Regions from separate parts of the Arthrobacter sp. B0427-1-12 genome, predicted to be linked through region 2. Evidence: predicted binding sites of a transcription regulator. Region 2 holds the regulator's gene; the other holds the start of a gene.
What was found. The regulator LexA, encoded in region 2, represses DNA repair genes until DNA is damaged. The targets are predictions, from matches to a motif close to TCGAACANNTGTTCGA.

Region 1: a site for LexA is predicted at 8,120-8,135, ahead of ruvA (Holliday junction branch migration protein RuvA). Genes of this name have one in related genera too.

What each region holds. Positions count from the first base shown of each region.
Region 1 covers NZ_JBNHIC010000041.1:14,303-24,687, reverse strand. The annotation lists gene AC5RWU_RS18730 (hypothetical protein) at 1-42, shown strand, start outside; gene AC5RWU_RS18725 (RelA/SpoT family protein) at 70-2,424, opposite strand; gene secF (protein translocase subunit SecF) at 2,854-3,867, opposite strand; gene secD (protein translocase subunit SecD) at 3,864-5,624, opposite strand; gene yajC (preprotein translocase subunit YajC) at 5,719-6,099, opposite strand; gene ruvB (Holliday junction branch migration DNA helicase RuvB) at 6,336-7,418, opposite strand; gene ruvA (Holliday junction branch migration protein RuvA) at 7,420-8,049, opposite strand; gene ruvC (crossover junction endodeoxyribonuclease RuvC) at 8,212-8,799, opposite strand; gene AC5RWU_RS18690 (YebC/PmpR family DNA-binding transcriptional regulator) at 8,808-9,563, opposite strand; gene pdxT (pyridoxal 5'-phosphate synthase glutaminase subunit PdxT) at 9,567-10,277, opposite strand.
Region 2 covers NZ_JBNHIC010000007.1:72,169-82,553, forward strand. The annotation lists gene miaB (tRNA (N6-isopentenyl adenosine(37)-C2)-methylthiotransferase MiaB) at 1-52, shown strand, start outside; gene miaA (tRNA (adenosine(37)-N6)-dimethylallyltransferase MiaA) at 45-989, shown strand; gene dapF (diaminopimelate epimerase) at 1,001-1,987, shown strand; gene AC5RWU_RS07160 (class I SAM-dependent methyltransferase) at 1,994-2,611, opposite strand; gene hflX (GTPase HflX) at 2,774-4,408, shown strand; gene AC5RWU_RS07170 (ATP-dependent DNA helicase) at 4,401-6,455, shown strand; gene lexA (transcriptional repressor LexA) at 6,487-7,230, opposite strand; gene AC5RWU_RS07180 (LysM peptidoglycan-binding domain-containing protein) at 7,494-7,895, shown strand; gene AC5RWU_RS07185 (histidinol-phosphate transaminase) at 7,990-9,084, shown strand; gene hisB (imidazoleglycerol-phosphate dehydratase HisB) at 9,170-9,787, shown strand; gene hisH (imidazole glycerol phosphate synthase subunit HisH) at 9,784-10,385, shown strand, end outside.

The sequences.
Region 1 (10,385 bases), on a different contig from region 2:
GCACTGGCACGGCTGCGCGAGGCCCTCGGGGACGGAGTGTGACCGACCCCTGTGCTGACCGCTGGAGGCCTAGATCCTGCGCTGCGCTCCGGTGGTGCGGTAGACGTCGTAGACACCGTCGATCCGGCGAACGGCGCTGAGGACGTGGCTGAGGTACTTCGGGTCGCCCATTTCGAAGGCGAACCGGGACATGGCCACCCGGTCGCTGGAGGTGTGGACACTGGCCGACAGGATGTTCACGTGGTTCTCCGAGAGCACGCGCGTGACATCGGAGAGCAGGCTCTTGCGGTCCAGCGCCTCGACCTGGATCTCGACCAGGAAGACGCTGGACTGGGTGGGAGCCCACTCGACCGAAACGATGCGTTCGGGCTGGTCGCGCAGTTCGTGCACGTTCCGGCAGTCGGTCCGGTGCACCGAGACACCGGAACCCCGGGTGACGAAACCGATGATGGGGTCCGGCGGTACCGGAGTGCAGCAGCGGGCCAGTTTCACCCACACATCGCCCACGCCCCGCACCATCACGCCGGCGTCATTGAATTTCGGACGGCGGGCCGGCGCCGTCACCACGGAGGCGGAGTAATCCTCTTCCGTGTGATGGCCGCCGAGCAGCGTGACCAGATGCTCGATGACGTTCTGGGCCGAGGTGTGTCCGTCGCCGACGGCGGCGTAGAGGGCCGAGATGTCTGCATGGCGCATCTCCTGGGCCACGGCCATCAGCGCATCATGGGTCATCATCCGCTGCAGGGGCAGGTTCTGCTTGCGCATGGCGCGCGTCAGCAGGTCCTTGCCCTTCTCGATCGCTTCTTCACGGCGTTCCTTAGTGAACCACTGCCGGATCTTGTTGCGGGCACGCGGACTCTTGACGAAGCCCTGCCAGTCCTGGCTCGGTCCCGCTCCTTCGGCCTTGGAGGTGAAAATCTCCACCCAGTCGCCATGGTTCAGTTCACTGTTGAGGGGCACCAGTTTGCCGTTGACGCGTGCACCGATCGTGCGGTGGCCGACTTCCGTATGGACGGCATAGGCAAAGTCCACCGGCGTCGACCCGGCGGGCAGGGCCATGACCTCGCCCTTTGGCGTGAAGACGAAGACTTCCTTGGCATTGATCTCGAAGCGGAGCGAATCCAGGAACTCGTCCGGATCAGAGGTTTCCTGCTGCCAGTCGACGAGACTGCGCAGCCAGCCCATCTCACCGTCGGTGCCGCCGGTGTCCTTGCCGCCGGAGTCCTTGTACTTCCAGTGCGCCGCGACGCCGTACTCGGCCCTGCGGTGCATGTCATGGGTACGGATCTGGATTTCCACCGGCTTGCCGCCCGGTCCGATCACGGTGGTGTGCAGGGACTGGTACATATTGAACTTCGGCATCGCAATGTAGTCCTTGAAACGCCCCGGCAGCGGATTCCACCGTGCATGGAGGGCGCCGAGCGTGGCATAGCAGTCGCGGACCGTGTCCACCAGCACACGCACGCCCATCAGGTCGTGGATGTCGTCGAAGTCCTTTCCGCGGACGATCATCTTCTGGTAGATGGAGTAATAGTGCTTGGGGCGCCCCGTGATCGTCGCTTTGATCTTCACGGCGCGCAGATCTTCGGCAATCTGGCTGCGCACCGTGGACAGGTACTTCTCGCGCTCGGGAGTGCGGTCCCCCACCATGCGCACGATCTCCTCATAGACCTTCGGATGCAGAGCCGCAAAGGAAAGGTCCTCAAGTTCCCACTTGATGGTGTTCATACCCAGCCGGTGGGCTAGCGGCGCGAAGATCTCCAGGGTTTCCCGCGCCTTGCGGGCGGACGATTCCGGCGAGACGAAGCGCCAGGTCCGCGCATTGTGCAGCCGGTCCGCGAGCTTGATGACCAGGACGCGGATGTCCTTGGCCATGGCCACGACCATCTTGCGCACGGTCTCCGACTGCGCAGCCTCGCCGAAATGCACTTTGTCCAGCTTGGTGACGCCGTCGACCAGCCGCGCTACCTCCGGACCGAAATCGGCGCGCAGCTCGTCGAGTGTGTAGGACGTGTCCTCCACCGTGTCATGCAGTAAGGCCGCGGCAAGGGTGGGACCGGTCATGCCGAGTTCGGCAAGGATGGTTGCGACAGCCACCGGATGCGTGATGTAGGGATCGCCGCTCTTGCGTTTCTGGCCTGTGTGACAGCGCTCGGCGACAGCGAAGGCGCGCTGGATCAGGTCGAAATCCTCTTTGGGATTGTTCGCCCGGACGGTCCGCAGCAGCGGCTCCAGGATCGGCGAATAACCGGGCTGACCGCGTCCGGCGAGGCGGACCAGGCGTCCGAGCGTCCGTTCCCGGCGCGCGGGCGCAGCAGGGCGGGGCGGCACAGGCTTCTGGGGCACTGCGGGCTGACGCGCGGTAACGTTCCCCTGGGCCAAGTCCGAGGGCGTGGGCACCTTCTGGGCAGCAGCGCCGCCCATTCCCGGGCCGCTCCCCGTTTCCTGGTTACTGCCCGCGCCCGGCTGGCCCTTGGCCGGCGGCTTGCCGCCGCCCGGCGTAGTCGCGGGCGCGCCCCGGGTAGCGCCCTCGGCGGGCGCCGCAGCGCTGCTGCGGACGGAGACGGACGTGCGGGATCCCGGCAGGCTGCCGGACGGCTGACCTGCCTGATCCGCGGGACTCCGATTCTCTGCCACGCAAAACCCCTCACTGTCGGCCTGCCCGCTCCCGGGGCCTACACAGCCCCAGGGTTTCCCGGCGCGGCGAACTACACCAAACTTAAGTTAATCAAGTCTATGCCCACGCGGACGGTCGTCCTAAACAGCCGTACGGGCAACCCGGTGTGCCGCTCATCCGCAGCAGCCGCTCGGCCACCCCGGGCCTGGGCCCTGAGCCAGCCTGTGCGGGAACCGTTATGCCGGAACGGGCGAGCCGCCGGCTTCGGCAGCTTCGTTCCGCCGCCGCTCCATCACCCGATTGGCCTGTGCCTGCAGCGCCGGTTCCCTCATCCGCAGCGCGGCGTAGAGCGGGGCCGCGGTGTAAAGCGTGGCCAGCGTGCCCATGATGATGCCGACGAAAAGGGCCAGTGAAAGGTCCCTGAGCGTGCCGGCGCCCAGCAGCAGCGCACCGATGAACAGGATCGATGCCACCGGCAGAACCGCCACCACGGAGGTGTTGATGGAGCGGACCAGTGTCTGGTTGACCGCAAGGTTCACCTGTTCGGCGAAGGTCCGCTTCGTGGTCTTGTCGATGTCCTCGGTGTTCTCCCGGATCTTGTCGAACACCACGACGGTGTCGTAAAGGGAGTAGCTCAGGACGGTGAGGAAGCCGATGATTGCCGACGGCGTTACTTCGAAATCGCTCAGCGCATAGATGCCCGCGGTGACGAACATGACAACGAACAGGGCTGCCAGGGCCGATAGCGACATTTTCCAGGTCCGGAAATACACCGCCATCAGCACTGCCGCCAAGGCCACGAAGACGATCAGGCCTACGACTGCCTGCCGGCTGACGTCGGCACCCCAGGTCGGGCCCACAAAGTTGGACGTCACCTGCTCTTCGCTGACCCCGTAAGCACTGACCAGGGCGTCGCGGACCTGCAGCGTCTGGTCGTCGGACAGCCGCTCGGTCTGGATCCGCATGGTGCCCGGCGCAATGTTGGTAACCCGCGGGTCCGTACCCTCGACGACGCCGGCCACGGCACGTTCTCCGGCGCCGACGTCGGTGTTCTGCGTATTCGACACCGTGAACTCCGAGCCGCCCCGGAAGTCAATGCCCAGATTGAAGCCGCCCTTGACCACGGGAATCAGGATGGACAGCAGGATCGCGGCCGCGGCAATGAGGAACCACAGCTTCCGTCGTCCTACGAAGTCGTAGGAGCGTTTGCCCGTGTAGAGCTCGTTACCGAAGGTGGCAAAGCTGGTCATGAGTCGGTCTCCTTGTCCGTGCCCTTGGTACTGCCGGCCATGGTTTCCTGCTTGTTGGCGGAACCAGGCTTGGCGGCCGCGCGCTGCTTCTCGGCCAGCCGCCGTTCGGCGATGGTCTGCCGACGTTCGGCTTCGGCTACGACGCCCTTGTTCTTGCTGCGCACCGGCTGCTTCTCCCCCGGCTCGCGCAGGCGCCCGGCACCGCGGTACAGCGGCACCGCGCCCAACTGCTTCGGATCGAGTCCGGAGAACCGGTGGCCCTCCCCGAAGAACTTGGTCTTTGCCAGCAGCCGCAGCGTCGGGTGGGTGAACATGAAGACAACGATCAGGTCGGCCACGGCGGTCAGGCCAAGGGTGAAGGCGAAGCCGCGGACGTTGCCGACCGCCACGAAATAGAGGACGACGGCGGCGAGCAGGTTCACTGCCTTGGACGCCAGGACGGTGCGCTTGGCGCGCTTCCAGCCTTGCTCGACGGCGGAGACCAGGCCCCGGCCTTCGCGCAGTTCATCGCGGATGCGTTCGAAGTAGACGATGAACGAATCCGCCGTCTGGCCGATCGCCACAATCAGGCCCGCCACGCCAGCCAGCGACAGGCGGTAGTTCTCCGTCCAGCCCAGGATCGCAATGGCCAGGTAGGTCAGCACACCGGCGACCACCAGGGACGCGATCGTGACCAGGCCCAGCATGCGGTACTGGAAGAGCGAGTAGACGGCCACCAGCACCAGGCCGATGAGCCCGGCCAGCATTCCCATCCTCAGCTGGTCCGCACCCAGGGTGGCCGAGATCTGCTGTTCACTCTGGATCTCGAAGCTGATCGGCAGGGCACCGTATTTGAGCTGTTCGGACAGGGCACGGGCCGATTCTTCGGTGAAGTTGCCCGTGATCTGGGGCTTGCCGTCGGGGATCACCGCGTTGGTCGTCGGAGCGGAGATGACATTGCCGTCCAGTACGATCGCGAACTGGTTCTGGGCACCGGTCATGCTGAACAGCCGCTCGGTGACCTGGCGGAACGTCGCGGTTCCCTCGCTGTTGAACTCGATGTTGACAGCCCACTGGTTCAGTGTCTGTCCCTGTGCGCCCTGGGTGAGGCCGAAGTCGGCGTCGGCGATATCCGTGCCCGGCACCTCGACCGGGCCGAGGATGTACTTTCCTGCGGTGTCCGGCTCACAGGCCACCATCGGCAGGTTCGGATCAGCCGTTTCACGCGAGGCAACCGTTGCCGGGTCGAGGCAGTTCAGGGACTCGAACTCCCGGAAAAGCTCCGGCGTCACCCAGTTGAGGTCGCTGGCATTGGTCGGTTCCGCCGTCGGCGTCGGAAGCTGGTCCTCGGGCGCCGGCTCGACGGCTGCCGCGCCCTGGCCCGGGCCGCCCAGCAGCACAGGGCGGAATTCCATCTGCGCCGATGCCTGGATCAGTTCGCGTGTCTCTGTGTCTGGAATGCCCGGCAGGCTCACGACCACATTCCGTCCGGACTGGGTGCTGATTTCGGCTTCGGCGACACCGGAGCCATCGACGCGCTGGCGGATGATCTCCACCGCCTGGTTCAGCTGCTCCGGGGTGATCTCGGAACCGCCGCCTTGCACCTGCGGTGCCAGGATCATCTGGGTTCCGCCCTCGAGGTCGAGGGCCAGTTTTGGAGCCCAGCTGGCGTTGCTCCACATCGTGCCGCCGCCCAGCAGCAGTGCACAGCCCGCGATAATGACGCCCAGCCAGATCAGCGTCCGCCTGGCAATAGTGGCCGGTCCGGTTCGTGCCATCGTAGGTTTTCCTTCGTCAGCGATCAGGTGCGGCGGCCTGGCCGCACACAGGTGGGCCAGGCACCGGAATCCGGCCCTGGCCCACCATCAGCGATTAGTTGTCCTTGTTCTTGTTCTCGTCATTAAGACGGGCTTTGGTTTCATCCGGTGTCTCCGGCGCAGACCGAGGCTTTTCTTCCTCCGCCGTCAGGGAGGAGGCATCATCCGGCACGACCGGAGTGTCCGGGGCGGAGATAACCTTGGTCAGCGCCTGGAGGTGGACCGTTGCGGTATTGCCGGGAGAAATCTCCAGGACGGCTTTGTTCTCTTCCTGGTCCACGGACAGCACGGTACCGAAGAGGCCGAACTGTGTCATGACCTCGGTTCCGGGCACCATCTGGGACCGCTGCTGCTGCAGCTGGGACTGGACCTTCTTCTGCTTGCGGAACATCATGAAAAGGAAAAGACCCAGGGCCACCGGCAGCAGCAAGGTCATGAAATCGAAGCCAGGGGCTGCCTGGTCGGAGGTCTGGGCGGCCAAGACATTTACGAACACAGAGAGTTCCGTTCCTAACATTGGGCATACGGTGCGGTCACGGGTTGTGCGGATTTCCGGCCAGGAACGCGGAGGCGGCCCCGAAGGAAGACCCCCAGGCCGCCCGGCGGCCGCACCGGGTGTCAATCCATTCTATGCCCTAACCCTGAGCGAACGGTGAGAACGCCGGTCCGGCCTCAGTTCTGCCACTCCGGCACGTCCTCTTCCGAATCCACGGTAAAGAGTGCCTCGGGGATGGCTCCGGCCACCCCCGCCGGCATCTCGATGCCCAAATGCTGCCAGGCCGCCGGTGTGGCAATCCGCCCCCGCGGTGTCCGGCCGAGCAGGCCTTCCCGCACCAGGTACGGTTCTGCGACGGTCTCCACGGTTTCCGGTTCCTCCCCGACCGCGATCGCCAGCGTCGACAGGCCGACGGGTCCGCCGTTGAACTTCGTCACCAGCGCGTTCAGCACCGACCGGTCCAGACGGTCCAGCCCCTTGGCATCCACTTCATACATATCCAGAGCGGCGGATGCGGCACGGGCATCGATCTGCTCCAGGCCGTGGACCAGTGCCCAGTCCCGGACCCGCCGCAGCAGCCGGTTGGCAATGCGCGGCGTCCCGCGCGAACGCCCGGCAACTTCTGTGAAGGCAGCCGAATTGACCTTCAGGTCCATCAGCATCGCCGAGCGGCGCAGGACCAATTCCAGTTCCGGCGTCGAATAGAACTCGAGGTGGCCCGTGAACCCGAACCTGTCGCGAAGCGGGCCGGGAAGCAAACCGGCCCGGGTGGTCGCCCCGACCAGCGTGAACGGCGGCAGGTCCAGCGGGATGGCCGTGGCGCCGGGTCCCTTCCCGACGACAATGTCCACCCGGAAATCCTCCATCGCCATATAGAGCATTTCCTCCGCCGGCCGGGACATCCGGTGGATTTCGTCGAGGAAGAGGACCTCTCCTTCGGTCAGCGAGGAAAGGATGGCAGCCAGGTCCCCGGCATGCTGGATCGCCGGGCCCGAGCTGATGCGCAAGGGCGCGTTCATCTCCGCCGCGATGATCATGGCCAGGGTCGTCTTGCCCAACCCCGGCGGGCCGGAGAGCAGCACATGGTCCGCGCTGCGGCCGCGCATCCGCGAGGCCTCCAGCACCAGCGACAGCTGCTGGCGAACCCGCTGCTGGCCCACGAAGTCATCCAGGTTCCGGGGTCTCAGGGCCGCTTCGAGGGCACGTTCCTCCGAGTCGCCCGCCGGCGAGACCAGGCCCTCACCGGGTGCGTCCGCCATGCTAGCTCACCCTTGCCTTGGCGCTGCTGCGGGCTCCGTCCTGGCCCAGGCGGCGCAGCGTCAGCTTCAGGATCTGGCCGACGTCGCCGGTTGCGGCGGTTTCGGGGTCCTCCGCGGTGGCGGCATCGATGGCAGCAGCTGCGTCCTTCTCCGACCAGCCCAGTCCCATCATCGCCTCCAGTACCTGCGGTTCCCAGGCCCGGGCCGGGGCCGCAGTCGTCGGGCCGCCGGTGGGAACCAGCTTGTCCGTCAGTTCGAGGACGATGCGCCGGGCACCCTTGGGCCCGATGCCCGGAACCTTGCTGAAGGCCTTGTCATCGCCGGAGGATGCGGCCACGCGGATGGCCTCCGGCGTGTGCACCGCCAGCACGGCCAGCGCCAGGCGCGGCCCGACGCCGCTGACTCCCAGCAGGACCTCGAAAACCTCCCGCTGTTCGGCATCAGCAAAGCCGAACAACGTCATGGAGTCCTCCCGCACGATCATCGAGGTGGCCACTTCCGCTTCCTGGCCGACGCGAAGTGCGGACAGTGTCTGCGGCGTCGCCTGGATCTGCATTCCGAATCCATTGACGTCGATGACGGCGGAATGCAGCCCTACATGCGTGACGGTACCGCGCAGCGAGCTGATCATGGCTTGGTTCTCCCGGTTGGACGTGGCTGTTCAGGTTCGATATTCGGGTTCGGTATTCGAGTCCAGTGCTCCGAACATATCTACGAACAGGGTACGCTCTTCGCCTGCCTTCATGGCGGCGCCACACCGCGAACCCGGCAGCGGCCGGCCGTACAGCCTGATTCAGCGGCCTGCTCTGCGGGCCTTGGCTTCGGCTTCGGCCCACCGGCGCTGCGCCGCGGTCAGGGCACCGCCCCCGTTCCCTGCGCTCCCGTTCCCGGCGGCACCCGCGGTTCCGCGGCGCCAGGCGTGGGTGATCGCCAATGCCAGGGCATCCGCGGCGTCCGCCGGCCGGGGCGCATCCTCCAGGCGCAGGATCTTGGTGACCATCTTGGTCACGGCGCCCTTGTCCGCCTGTCCGTTGCCGGTCACTGCCGCCTTGACTTCGGTCGGAGTGTGCAGGGCCACCGGTATGCCGCGTCGTGCAGCGGCCGCGATCACGACGCCGGAGGCCTGGGCGGTGCCCATGACGGTGCTGACATTCAGCTGGCTGAAGACACGCTCGACGGCGAGCACATCCGGATGGTGGGCATCAAGCCACTCATCGATGGAGCGGGATATGACCAGCAGGCGCTGGTCCAGCTCCACCTGGGCACCGGTCCCGACCACACCTACGGCCACCAGCGAGGCGGAGCGGTTCGCGGCGACATCGACCACGGCCAGGCCGCACCTGGTCAGCCCCGGATCGACGCCCAGCACACGCAGCGTCACCGGCGGCGTCAGTCCTGCTCGAGGACGGCCATGACCTCGTCGGAGATGTCCGCGTTGGAGTAGACGTTCTGCACGTCGTCCAGGTCCTCCAGTGCGTCCACCAGCTTCATGAACTTACGGGCGTTGTCGGCTTCCAGTTCGACCTGCATGGACGGCAGGAACTGGGCCTCGTCCGTCTCGTATTCGATGCCGGCTTCATTGAGGGCGTCGCGGATGGCCTGCAGGTCGGTCGGTTCGGAGACGACCTGCCAGTTGTCGCCTTCGTCCTTGACCTCTTCGGCGCCGGCGTCCAGGACGGCCATCAGCACGTCGTCCTCCGACAGTCCGTTCTTGGCGAGTTCAACCACGCCCTTGCGGGTGAACAGGTAGTTGACCGAGCCCTGGTCCGCCATGCTGCCGCCGTTGCGGGTCACCGCGACGCGGACCTCGGAGGCGGCGCGGTTGCGGTTGTCGGTGAGGCATTCGATCAGCAGGGCCGAGCCCTGCGGACCGCGGGCTTCGTAGAAGATCTCCTGGTAGTCGACCGCCTCGCCGGTCAGGCCGGCGCCGCGCTTGATGGCGCGGTCGATGTTGTCATTGGGAACGGAGGTCTTCTTGGCCTTGGACACGGCCAACTCCAGCGCAGGGTTGCCGGACAGGTCCGGTCCTCCCCCGCGGGCGGCGACTTCAATGTTCTTGATCAGCTTGGCAAACGACTTCGCACGGCGCGCATCGATGACGGCCTTCTTATGCTTGGTAGTAGCCCACTTGGAGTGCCCTGCCATGCTTTACGCTTCTCCTCTGATCATCCGGATAAACAGTTCGTGAATGCGGCGTTCTCCGGTTACTTCCGGATGGAACGATGTTGCCAGCAGATTCTTCGAACGTACTGCCACAATTCTAGCGGTCCCGTGCAACGTGTCCGGGTGGGCGGCTTCAGCGGCGTCGACCTGCGCCAGGACCTCCACAGTCTCCCCCACCCGTTCAACCCACGGCGCGCGGATGAAAACCGCATGCACCGGCGGAACCTGCGTGCCACCGTCGTACCGGGGCAGTTTCTCCAGTCCGCGGAAGGCGAGATCCGTTTCAAAGGATTCCCGCTGGCGGCCGAAAGCGTTGCGGCGGACCGTCATATCCAGCCCGCCGAAGGTCTGCTGCGGCTGGCCGCTGCGGTCCAGTGCCGGGTCGGCGATCTCATCGGCCAGCAGGATCATGCCGGCGCAGGAGCCGTAGACGGGCAGGCCGGCGGCGATCCTGTCGCGCAACGGCTCGGCGATGCCGAAGATGCGGGCCAGCTTGTCGATGGTGGTGGATTCACCGCCGGGGATGACCAGCCCGTCGATGGCGGCAAGTTCCGCCGGGCGGCGCACGACGACGGCATCCGCGCCGCTGGCTTCGATCGCCCGGGCGTGCTCGCGCACGTCACCCTGGAGAGCGAGAACACCGACGCGGGTGCGGCGGGCTGCCCCAGCGGGAACGGGGACGGCCGATGGGGTCAAGGTGGGAGAAGTCACCAAAATATTGTAGTTGGTGCACGGTTTCCGCTGGCACACGCCACCGGCGGCGTCCCCGGCACTGTCACCGCAACCAAGTAGCATTGACGAGGA
Region 2 (10,385 bases):
CCGGAAGAACGTCTCGCTCGGCATGCCGTCGCTTCCCGTCCGGAATGCCTGATACCGGCGCGCTGCCGGTGGTCGCCGTCGTCGGGCCCACCGGGTCCGGCAAGTCGGACCTGGGCGTGGCCCTGGCGCTGGAGCTGGGCGGCGAAGTCATTAACGCCGATGCCATGCAGTTCTACCGGGGCATGGACATCGGAACCGCCAAGATCTCCGTTGCCGAGCGCCGGGGCGTACCGCACCATCTGCTGGACATCATGGATGTCCGCCAGGAAGCCAGCGTCTCAGCCTTCCAGCAGCTGGCCCGCCGGACCATCGCGGAGATCCGCAGCCGCGGCCGGCTGCCGATCCTCGTGGGCGGTTCCGGCCTGTATGTCCGTGCCGCACTCGATGTGCTCGAGTTCCCGGGCACGGATCCGGCGCTCCGCGGGGCTTTGGAGCAGGAGCTGGAGACAGCCGGCCTCGATGCCTTGCGGGAGCGGCTGCGCCAGGTGGACCCCGTCTCTGCGGAGCGCCTGGGAGACGGCCGCAGGGTGGTGCGCGCCCTCGAGGTCCACCGGCTGACGGGCCGGCCGTTCAGTTCGTTCATGCCCGAGCGCCGGTACCATCAGCCCGCCGTGCAGATCGGACTGGCCGTTGATCGTGAGCTGCTGAAGGAGCGACTGGCAGTGCGCGTGCACCGGATGGTCGACGCCGGCCTGCTGGGCGAGGTGCAGTCGTTGGACGCAGCGGGACTGCGGGAAGGCAAAACCGCCTCCCGCGCACTGGGCTACGCCCAGTTCCTGCGCGTGCTCGACGGCGTCCGTACCGTTGGGCAGGCGGCTGAGGAAACGATCGTGGCCACCCGCCAGTTCGCCCGCCGCCAGCTGACCTGGTTCCGGGCGGACCCGCGGATCCACTGGCTGGACTGGGAAGATCAGCAGCTGGTCGCCAAGGCAGCGGCGGCAGCCATGGATCCGGCGGCGCCGGGCGCACCGGGTAGGCTTGAAAGGTGACGACGACGGAAATGACCCCCGGTGAACCGAACTCCCGTACCCCGCAGGCAACCGGCGCGCAGGCAGCCGTTCCCGTACCGGCCGGCGGCCTGGCTGCCCTGCAGGGCCTGGCGTTCGCGAAGGGACATGGCACCGGCAACGACTTCGTCCTGGTCGCCGATCCGGACGGTGTGCGCCAAATCGGCCGCGATGAAGCCGCCCTGCTGTGCAACCGCCACCACGGAATCGGTGCCGACGGGCTGATCCGCGCGGTGCCGTCGCGCTTCCTCCCGGAGGGGCAGGCGCTGCTTGAGCAGGATCCGCGGGCGGAATGGTTCATGGATTACCGCAACGCCGACGGGTCGCTGTCGGAGATGTGCGGCAACGGCGTGCGCGTTTTTGTCCACTTCCTGCTTGCGGAAGGCCTCGTGGACCTGGCTTCCGGTGAGGCCCTGACGATCGGCACGCGCGGCGGAATCAAGGTCGTGAGCCGGTCCGCCAACGGTTATGCCGTCGACATGGGGCCCTGGGAATTCATCTTCCCGGACCGCGCCCGGGCCAAGGCGATGGATTCCGTGGTGGAAGCCGAGGGCCTGGAAGTGCCGCGTCCTGCGCTGTCCATCAGCATGGGCAACCCCCACACCGTCGTTGCGCTGGCGCACCTGGAGGAACTCGGGGCCACCCAGTTGTTCGAGGCACCGCGGGTGGAACCGGTTCCGGAACACGGCACGAACGTCGAGTTCGTGGTGCCGGCGGAGCCGCTCGTGGAGGACGGCTGGGGCAATATCACGATGCGCGTGCATGAACGCGGCGTGGGGGAGACCCAGTCCTGCGGCACCGGTGCATGCGCCGCGGCCGCTGCCATCCGCTACTGGGCCGGGCAGGATGCGCCGGTCCAATGGAACGTAGCCGTCCCGGGCGGACTGGTGCGCGTACGGTTCCTGCCGGGCGCCGACGGCCGCGAGCATGTGGAACTGAGCGGTCCCGCCGTGCTGGTTGCCCGGGGCAGCATCGTTTAGCGCAGCTCAGGCGCCGGAACTGCGGCGGACGCGCAGGATGCGGAAGGCCTTCGACGTGCTCTCCCGCGTCACCCTGAAGTCCTCGTCCAGTTCCGCCCCCAGCCAGCGCTGCAGGGAATCCGAACCAAGGTTCTTCTGGACCACCAGCCAGGCGGAACCTCCCGGTGCCAGCCGCGGCAGCCACCGCATCAGGAGGGAATGCAGTTCGTTCTTGCCGATGCGGATTGGCGGATTCGACCAGATGGTGTCGAACGTCAACGCCGGGTCCACCTGATCGGGCAGGCTCGCCGCAACATTGGCCAGGCCCAGCAGGCGCGCGTTGTCATTGGTCAGCGCGATGCAGCGTTCATTGACGTCAATTGCGTAGACCTTGGCATGCGGTGCTTTCAGCGCCATGGTCAGTGCAATGGGCCCCCAGCCGCAGCCGATGTCCAGGAGGTTTCCGGTCGGGGAGGGCGGAGGCACGTCCGCCAGCAAAACGGCGGTGCCTTTGTCCACGCCGTCCGGGCTGAAGATGCCGGAGGAAGTCTGCAGGTTCCGGGTCTCACCCGCCAGCACAACCTGGAGCGGCCGGCGGGTTCCGGGACCGGTCGGCTGTGCGCTGAAGTAGTGATCGGAGGCCATGATTGCTCAGGATAATGCGCCCCGGCGGGGAAGGAAATTTATGCTTGCCTAACAAATTTACGCCCCTGATAATCGCAGGCGCTGTCGCGCCGGCTGTGGATTTCCCGGGGAAATGTCCGCGGCGGGGTCTACCATTGATATACACACTTTCCAAAGGAGAGCATGACAACCAACAACTCCAGCGCCAATTCTCCGGATCGCAAGGATTCCGAAGCGGAGCTGAGCCGGGACGAGATCCAGGCAGTCATCAACCGCATTCTTTCCCATGACGCCGCGTCCGCCGCCAAGGGGGCAGCAGCGCGGCGGATTCCAGAGGGGCCCGCCCGCAGGCAGCCGGAGTCGGCTGCTGACCAGGACGCCGGTGCCGGGCAGCGCGTCCGGGCCCAGGCCATTTCCGACCTGGCGGAGGAGCACTCGGAATACGACGGGGACCAGCAGGATCTCGCCGAACGGCGCGCCTTGCGCCGCGTGGCGGGGCTGTCCACGGAACTCGAAGACGTCACCGAGGTCGAATACCGTCAGCTGCGCCTGGAACGGGTCGTCCTGGCCGGGCTCTGGACCGAGGGAACAGCGGCGGACGCGGAAAACTCACTGAAGGAACTGGCTGCGCTGGCCGAAACCGCGGGCTCCGAGGTGCTGGACGGGCTCGTCCAGCGCAGGCTCAAGCCGGACCCGGGTACATTCCTGGGCTCCGGAAAGGCGGAGGAACTCAGGGAAATCGTCATGGCCACCGGTGCGGACACGGTGATCGTGGACAGCGAGCTGTCCCCGTCGCAGCGGCGCGGACTGGAAGACATTGTCAAGGTCAAGGTCATCGACCGGACAGCCCTCATCCTGGATATCTTCGCCCAGCATGCGAAGTCCCGCGAAGGCAAGGCCCAGGTGGAGCTCGCCCAGCTCGAATACCTGCTCCCGCGCCTGCGCGGCTGGGGCGAGTCCATGTCCCGCCAGGCCGGCGGCCGCGTCGGCATCGCCGGCGGCGGCATCGGCTCACGCGGTCCCGGCGAGACGAAGATCGAGCTGGACCGCCGCCGCATCCGTACCCGGATGGCCAAGCTGCGCCGGGAAATCGCGGGCATGAAGCCCGCGCGTGAGACCAAGCGGGCCAACCGGCGTCGTAATGCTGTTCCGTCCGTAGCCATTGCCGGCTACACCAACGCGGGCAAGTCCTCGCTGCTGAACCGGCTGACCGATGCGGGCGTGCTGGTCGAGAACGCGTTGTTCGCCACCCTGGATCCCACCGTGCGCCGGGCCGAAACCCCTGACGGCATCGGCTACACCTTGGCGGATACCGTGGGATTCGTGCGTTCCCTGCCCACCCAGCTGGTGGAGGCGTTCCGGTCGACCTTGGAGGAAGTTGCAGACGCGGATCTGATCCTGCATGTGGTCGATGTCTCGCACCCCGATCCGGAGGGCCAGATCGCCGCGGTCCGGGAAGTCTTCGCCGAAGTGGATGCGCGCAACATTCCGGAGATCATTGTGCTGAACAAGGCGGACGCGGCTGATCCGTTCGTGGTTGAACGGCTGCGCCAACGGGAGCCGCGGCACGTGGTGGTCTCGGCCAGGACCGGCCAGGGTATTCCGGAACTGCTGGAAGCGATCAGCGACGGCATCCCGCGGCCCAGCGTCAAGCTCCAGCTGCTGATTCCCTACCACCGCGGGGACGTCCTTAGCCGGCTGCACGATGAGGACGCCGAGATCCTGTCCCTGGACCATGTGGAGGAGGGCACCGAGGTCCAGGTCCTGGTCCGCGAGGGCCTGGCCGCCGAACTGGAACCGTTTGTCCGGCATGGCTGAGGGCTCCCGCGGCGCCCTGGAACTGCTGGATGTGGCCGTGGCGGCCATGGGCGGGCAGAACCGGGCCGGACAGCATGAAATGGCCCGCCAGGTGGCTGAAGCGATCGAGACCGGAAACCATCTGCTGGTCCAGGCCGGCACCGGAACCGGCAAATCGCTGGCCTACCTTATTCCGCTGATCCGCCATGCGCTGGACAGTGACAAGCCTGCGATCGTCTCCACTGCGACGCTGGCGCTGCAGGCGCAGATCGTTGGCCGGGACCTGCCTCGGCTGCTGGATGCGGTCCAGCCGAAGCTGCCCCGTCCGGTGGACGTGGCCCTGCTGAAAGGCCGGGGCAACTATGTCTGCAAACACAAACTGCAGGGTGGCTTTCCGGACGAGGACGCGCCCGCAGCGCTGTTCACGCTGGGTGAGGACGCCGCAGCCTCCCATCCCGCCCCGGAGGCGGGGCCGGGCGGCACAGGAAGCGGCGGGCGCACCGGTGGGCCGGCGACCGCCCTGGGCCGGGACATCGTCCGGCTCCGCGAATGGGCCGAGGAGACGGAGACCGGCGACCGTGACGATCTGACGCCGGGGGTCAGCGACCGCGCCTGGCGGCAGGTGTCGGTCACCGCGATGGAGTGCCTCGGCGCGCAGAAATGTCCGCTCGCCGAGGAATGCTTCAGTGAGCGGGCACGCGCGGCGGCGGCGGAGGCCGACGTCGTAATCACCAACCATGCGATGCTGGCCATCAGCGCGTTCGAGGGCCTTGCCGTCCTGCCGGACTATGACGTGGTCGTCATCGACGAGGCCCATGAACTCCAGGACCGCGTCACCGGCGCGGTCTCCGGCCAGCTGTCCGCAGCGATGGTAACCGCGGCGGCGTCCGCGGTGCGCAAGCATACCGGCGTCAGCGGCGAGGCCCTCACCGCCGCCGCCGGGCATCTGGAAGCGGTGCTCGACGGCGTCCCCTCCGGCCTGGTGCCGTCCGGACTCAGCGAAGCGCAGGAACTGGCGGTGGTCCAGGTGCGCGAAGCCTGCCGGGCCGCGCTCTCCGATTCGAAGCCGGACAGCACCGCGGCCGCCGACGGGGGCCGGCAGCTGGCGCGTTCCCGGCTGACGGTCATCCTGGAACTGTGCGAACGGATGATCGACGCTGCCCGCGCCGGCGAGGTCCTGTGGATCTCCCGCGCCGCCGCCTTTTCTCCGCAGGGCGGCTACGCCGCTGAAGACGAGACGCAGCCGGCCACGATCAACATTGCACCCTTGTCCGTGGCAGGCCGGCTGCGGGAAGGCCTCTTCGACGGCCATACGGTCATTCTTACCTCGGCCACCCTGGCCATCGGCTCGGCGTTCGAACCGGTGGCCGGATCGCTGGGCCTGCTCGGAGAAGGAGCGCCCAGCTGGTCGGGAACCGACGTCGGCAGTCCCTTCGACTATCCGAAGCAGGGCGTGCTCTATGTAGCCAAGGACCTGCCCAAGCCCGGGCGCGGCGTTTCGGAACAGCAGCTCGACGAACTGGAGGCCTTGCTGCGGGCGTCCAACGGCGGTGCCCTGGGACTGTTTTCCTCCCGGCGCGCAGCCGAGGAGGCGGCCGATGCCATGCGACTGCGCCTGGACCTGGACATCCTCTGCCAGGGCGAGTCGTCCATGTCAGCGCTGGTGAAGCAGTTCGCCGCGGAGCCGGATACCTGCCTGTTCGGCACAATGTCCCTGTGGCAGGGCGTGGACGTGCCGGGGCCGTCGTGCCGGCTGGTCATCATCGACCGCATTCCGTTTCCCCGGCCGGACGACCCGCTGATGACGGCCCGCACCCGGGCGGTGGCCCAGGCCGGCGGCAATGGCTTCATGAGCGTTTCGGCGACCCATGCGGCTGTGCGGCTGGCACAGGGGGCGGGGCGTCTGATCCGGGCCGCCGGCGACCGGGGCGTGGTGGCAGTACTGGACTCCCGGCTGGCTACGGCCCGTTACGGCGGATTCCTCCGGAGTGCGCTGCCGCCGTTCTGGGGCACCACGGACCGGGCGACGGTCCTTGCGGTGCTGCAGCGGCTGGCCGGGACAGCATGAGGCCTGCCACCGTCAGCGGCAGGCCACCAGGTCAGAGCGACCGCAGCACCGACACGACTTTGCCCATGATCGTGGCGTGGTCCCCAAGGATCGGCTCGTAGCGGGTGTTCTGCGGCAGCAGCCAGGTATGGCCGTCGCGCTGCCGGAAGGTCTTCACCGTCGCTTCGTCATCGAGCAGCGCGGCCACGATTTCGCCGTTCAGGGCGCTCTGCTGGCGGCGGACGACCACCCAATCGCCGTCGCAGATGGCAGCATCGATCATCGAATCGCCGGACACCCGGAGCATGAAGAGCTCCCCGTGGCCCACCAACTGCCGGGGCAAAGGTACGACGTCCTCCACCGACTGGTCGGCCAGGATAGGGCCGCCGGCGGCAATGCGGCCCACCAGTGGGACCATGGCCGTATCCGCCGCACTGGCCAGGTCAGCCACCGGGGTTCCCTTGGTGCTCCGCAGCACGCCGGGTTCATCAACGCCGGCGATCTCCACCTTGCCCTGGTCCAGCGTGAGCGGAATCAGGATCTCCATGGCGCGCGGCCGTTTGGGATCCCGCCGGATGTAGCCGAGTTTCTCCAGTTGGATCAGCTGGTGGGTGACGCTGGACAGGCTGGCCAGCCCAACCGTATCCCCGATCTCGCGCATGGACGGCGGATAGCCGTTTGCGCTGATCGAACGCTGGATGGTCTCCAGGATCTTCTTCTGCCGGGGCGTCAGCCCTTTTGACTGCCGCCGTGTACGCCGGGCCTTGCCGCCGGATTCGGTCTGGGGTGCCGGCACGTTCTCCTGCGCGGTACTGCCTTCCATGGCCGTACTTCCTTCCTTATTTCGTCAGTGGCGGCTGGTGCTGTGTGCGTGCGGCCTCCTCTTGCTTTAACGCTAGGTGAGGCACGGCACTATTTCAAACATTTGTTCGACTGTGTCTCGACATGTGTCGTTGGTTAGTGCTAAAACTGCTCTTGTGCCGGAATCGAACAGGGATTCGATGCGGCACGTGGAGGGTTTCGAAGGATCGAACCGTTCGAGCCAGAAAGGTAACCGCTATGACCGCCCAGATTGCACTGCACTTTCCGCCTGGCACCACCGGCCCTGCGAAGGGCTTCGGGGCCCTGCTCCCGGCCGTCCGGCCGGCTGCTGCCCGGTTCCGGTTGACGCGCCGCGGCAGGCTGGTGTTGGTGGGGCTTCCGCTGATGCTGCTGGCGGTGGCTCTGTTGACCCTTGCCGGCTCCGTCACGGCCCCGGCCACGGCATCGGGTGATCCGCTTGTCGCTGCGGAGCCGGAGGTTGTCACCGTCGGCCCTGGTGAATCTTTGTGGTCGCTCGCCGTTGAGCTTGCTCCCGGACAGGACCCGCGCGAGGTGGTGGCAGAGATTATCCAACTTAACAATCTGGACACCCCGCTGGTCCACTCCGGACGGCAACTGTTCGTCCCGGCATCCCGCTAAGCGTTCGGATTGCACGGTCCAGCCAGGATGGCGCTGTCTGTGGCGCCCGCCACAGGATTCCGTCTCGCACGCTGAATCGTCTTAAACTAGGCCAGTGACTGAACAGCTTGAGGCCCTGAACCACCTTCCCCTCCGTGATGACCTGCGCGGCAAGCATCCCTACGGGGCGCCTCAGCTGGACGTGCCGATCCTGCTGAATGTCAACGAAAACACCCATGGTGTACCCGCCGAGGTGCACCGGGCCATTGTTGAGGCAGTAGGCCAGGCCGTGGCTGGCCTCAACCGTTATCCGGACCGTGAATTTACGGTACTGCGCCAGCTGCTGGCGCAGTACCTGGGACATGGACTGACCGCGGACAACGTCTGGGCGGCCAACGGTTCCAACGAAGTGCTGCAGCAGATCCTGCAGGCCTTCGGTGGCCCCGGCCGCACCGCGATAGGCTTCCCGCCCACCTATTCCATGTATCCGCTGCTGGCCAGCGGCACCGGTACTGCGTATGTCACCGGAACCCGGGATGCCGGCTTCGGACTGGACGCGGCGTCGGCGGCGGAGCAGGTGGCCGCCTCCGGCGCGAATATCGTGTTCCTGTGCTCACCGAACAACCCCACCGGCACGGCGCTGGGGCTCGACGTCGTGGAAGCGGTGTACGAGGCAGGCCGGGCCAGCAATGCGATCGTGATCGTCGATGAGGCCTACGCTGAGTTCTCCCACGCCGGCACACCCAGTGCCCTGACGCTCCTGCCAGGGCGGGAGCGGCTGATCGTCTCGCGGACCATGAGCAAGGCGTTTGCGCTGGCCGGTGCGCGGCTGGGCTATCTCGCCGCGGCGCCCCAGGTTGCCGACGCCCTGCGCCTGGTGCGGCTGCCGTACCACCTTTCCGCCATCACCCAGGCCACGGCGACGGCGGCGCTGAAGCATTCATCGGCGCTGCTGGCCAATGTGGAGGACATCAAGACCCAGCGGGACCGGATCGTCCGCGAGCTGAAGCGGATGGGGCTGACGCCCGCTGACTCGGACTCGAACTTCGTCTTTTTCGGCGGGCTCCGGAACCCGCAGGCGGTCTGGGAGGGACTGCTGGAAGCCGGCGTCCTGATCCGCGACGTCGGCATTCCGGGCCACCTGCGGGTGACGGCGGGAACGGAAGCGGAGACTACGGCGTTCCTCGAGCGGCTCGAGCAGCTCATCTGATTTTCATTATTCTCCTAGACTATTAAGCGCGGCAGCTGCGCCTCCCGCGGCCAGCGCACCCACCACCACTTTCCAAAGGACAGCAATGACCGTGGACATTTCCACCGGACGGACCGCCCGCCTCGAGCGCACCACCAGCGAATCATCAGTGCTCGTGGAGCTCAACCTGGACGGCACCGGCCGCTCGGACATCAGCACCTCCGTGCCCTTCTACGACCACATGCTCACGGCGCTGTCCAAGCACTCGCTGATCGACCTGACCGTCAAGGCCACCGGCGACACGCACATCGATGTCCACCACACGGTCGAGGACGTCGCCATTACCTTCGGCGAGGTGCTCAAGTCCGCGCTGGGCAGCAAGGCCGGAATCCGCCGCTTCGGTGAGGCAACGGTGCCGCTCGATGAAGCGCTGGCCAACGCCGTCGTCGATATTTCCGGGCGGCCGTACCTGGTGCACGGAGGTGAGCCGGCCGGACAGGAATACCACCTGATCGGCGGCCACTTCACGGGATCGCTGACCCGCCACGTCTTCGAGGCCATCACCCTGCACGCCCAGATCTGCCTGCACATGCGGGTGCTGTCCGGGCGGGATCCGCACCACATCGTGGAAGCGCAGTTCAAAGCCTTTGCCCGCGCACTCCGCGCAGCGGTTGAGCCGGACCCGCGGGTGGAGGGCATCCCATCCACCAAGGGCGCACTGTGAGCGTGCCGCCGCGGGTAACCGTTCTTGACTATGGTTCCGGGAACATCCGGTCCGCGGTCAGGGCGCTGGAGCACGTTGGCGCCGAAGTGACGCTGAGCGCCAAGCCGGACGATGTGCTCCATGCCGATGGTCTGGTTGTCCCCGGCGTGGGCGCCTTTGCTGCGGTCATGAACGGACTCAAGTCCGTGGATGCGCTGCGGATGATCGGCCGGCGGGTTGCCGGCGGCCGGCCGGTGCTGGGCATCTGCGTGGGCTTGCAGATCCTCTTCGAAGAGGGCGTCGAACATGGTGTCCGCACCCAGGGCATGGGGGAGTGGCCGGGCACTGTGGAAAGGCTGCCCGCCAAGGTGGTTCCCCACATGGGCTGGAACACGGTCAGGGTGCCGGAAGGCTCCAGGCTCTTCACCGGCATCGAGGACGAGCGGTTCTATTTTGTGCATTCCTACGGCGTGCAGGCATGGAATTTCGATGTGACGCAGCCGCTGATGGCGCCTCCGCTGGTCACGTGGTCCGACCACGGCGGTCCGTTCATCGCCGCCGTCGAGAACGGGCCGCTGTCCGCCACCCAGTTCCACCCGGAGAAATCCGGTGACGCAGG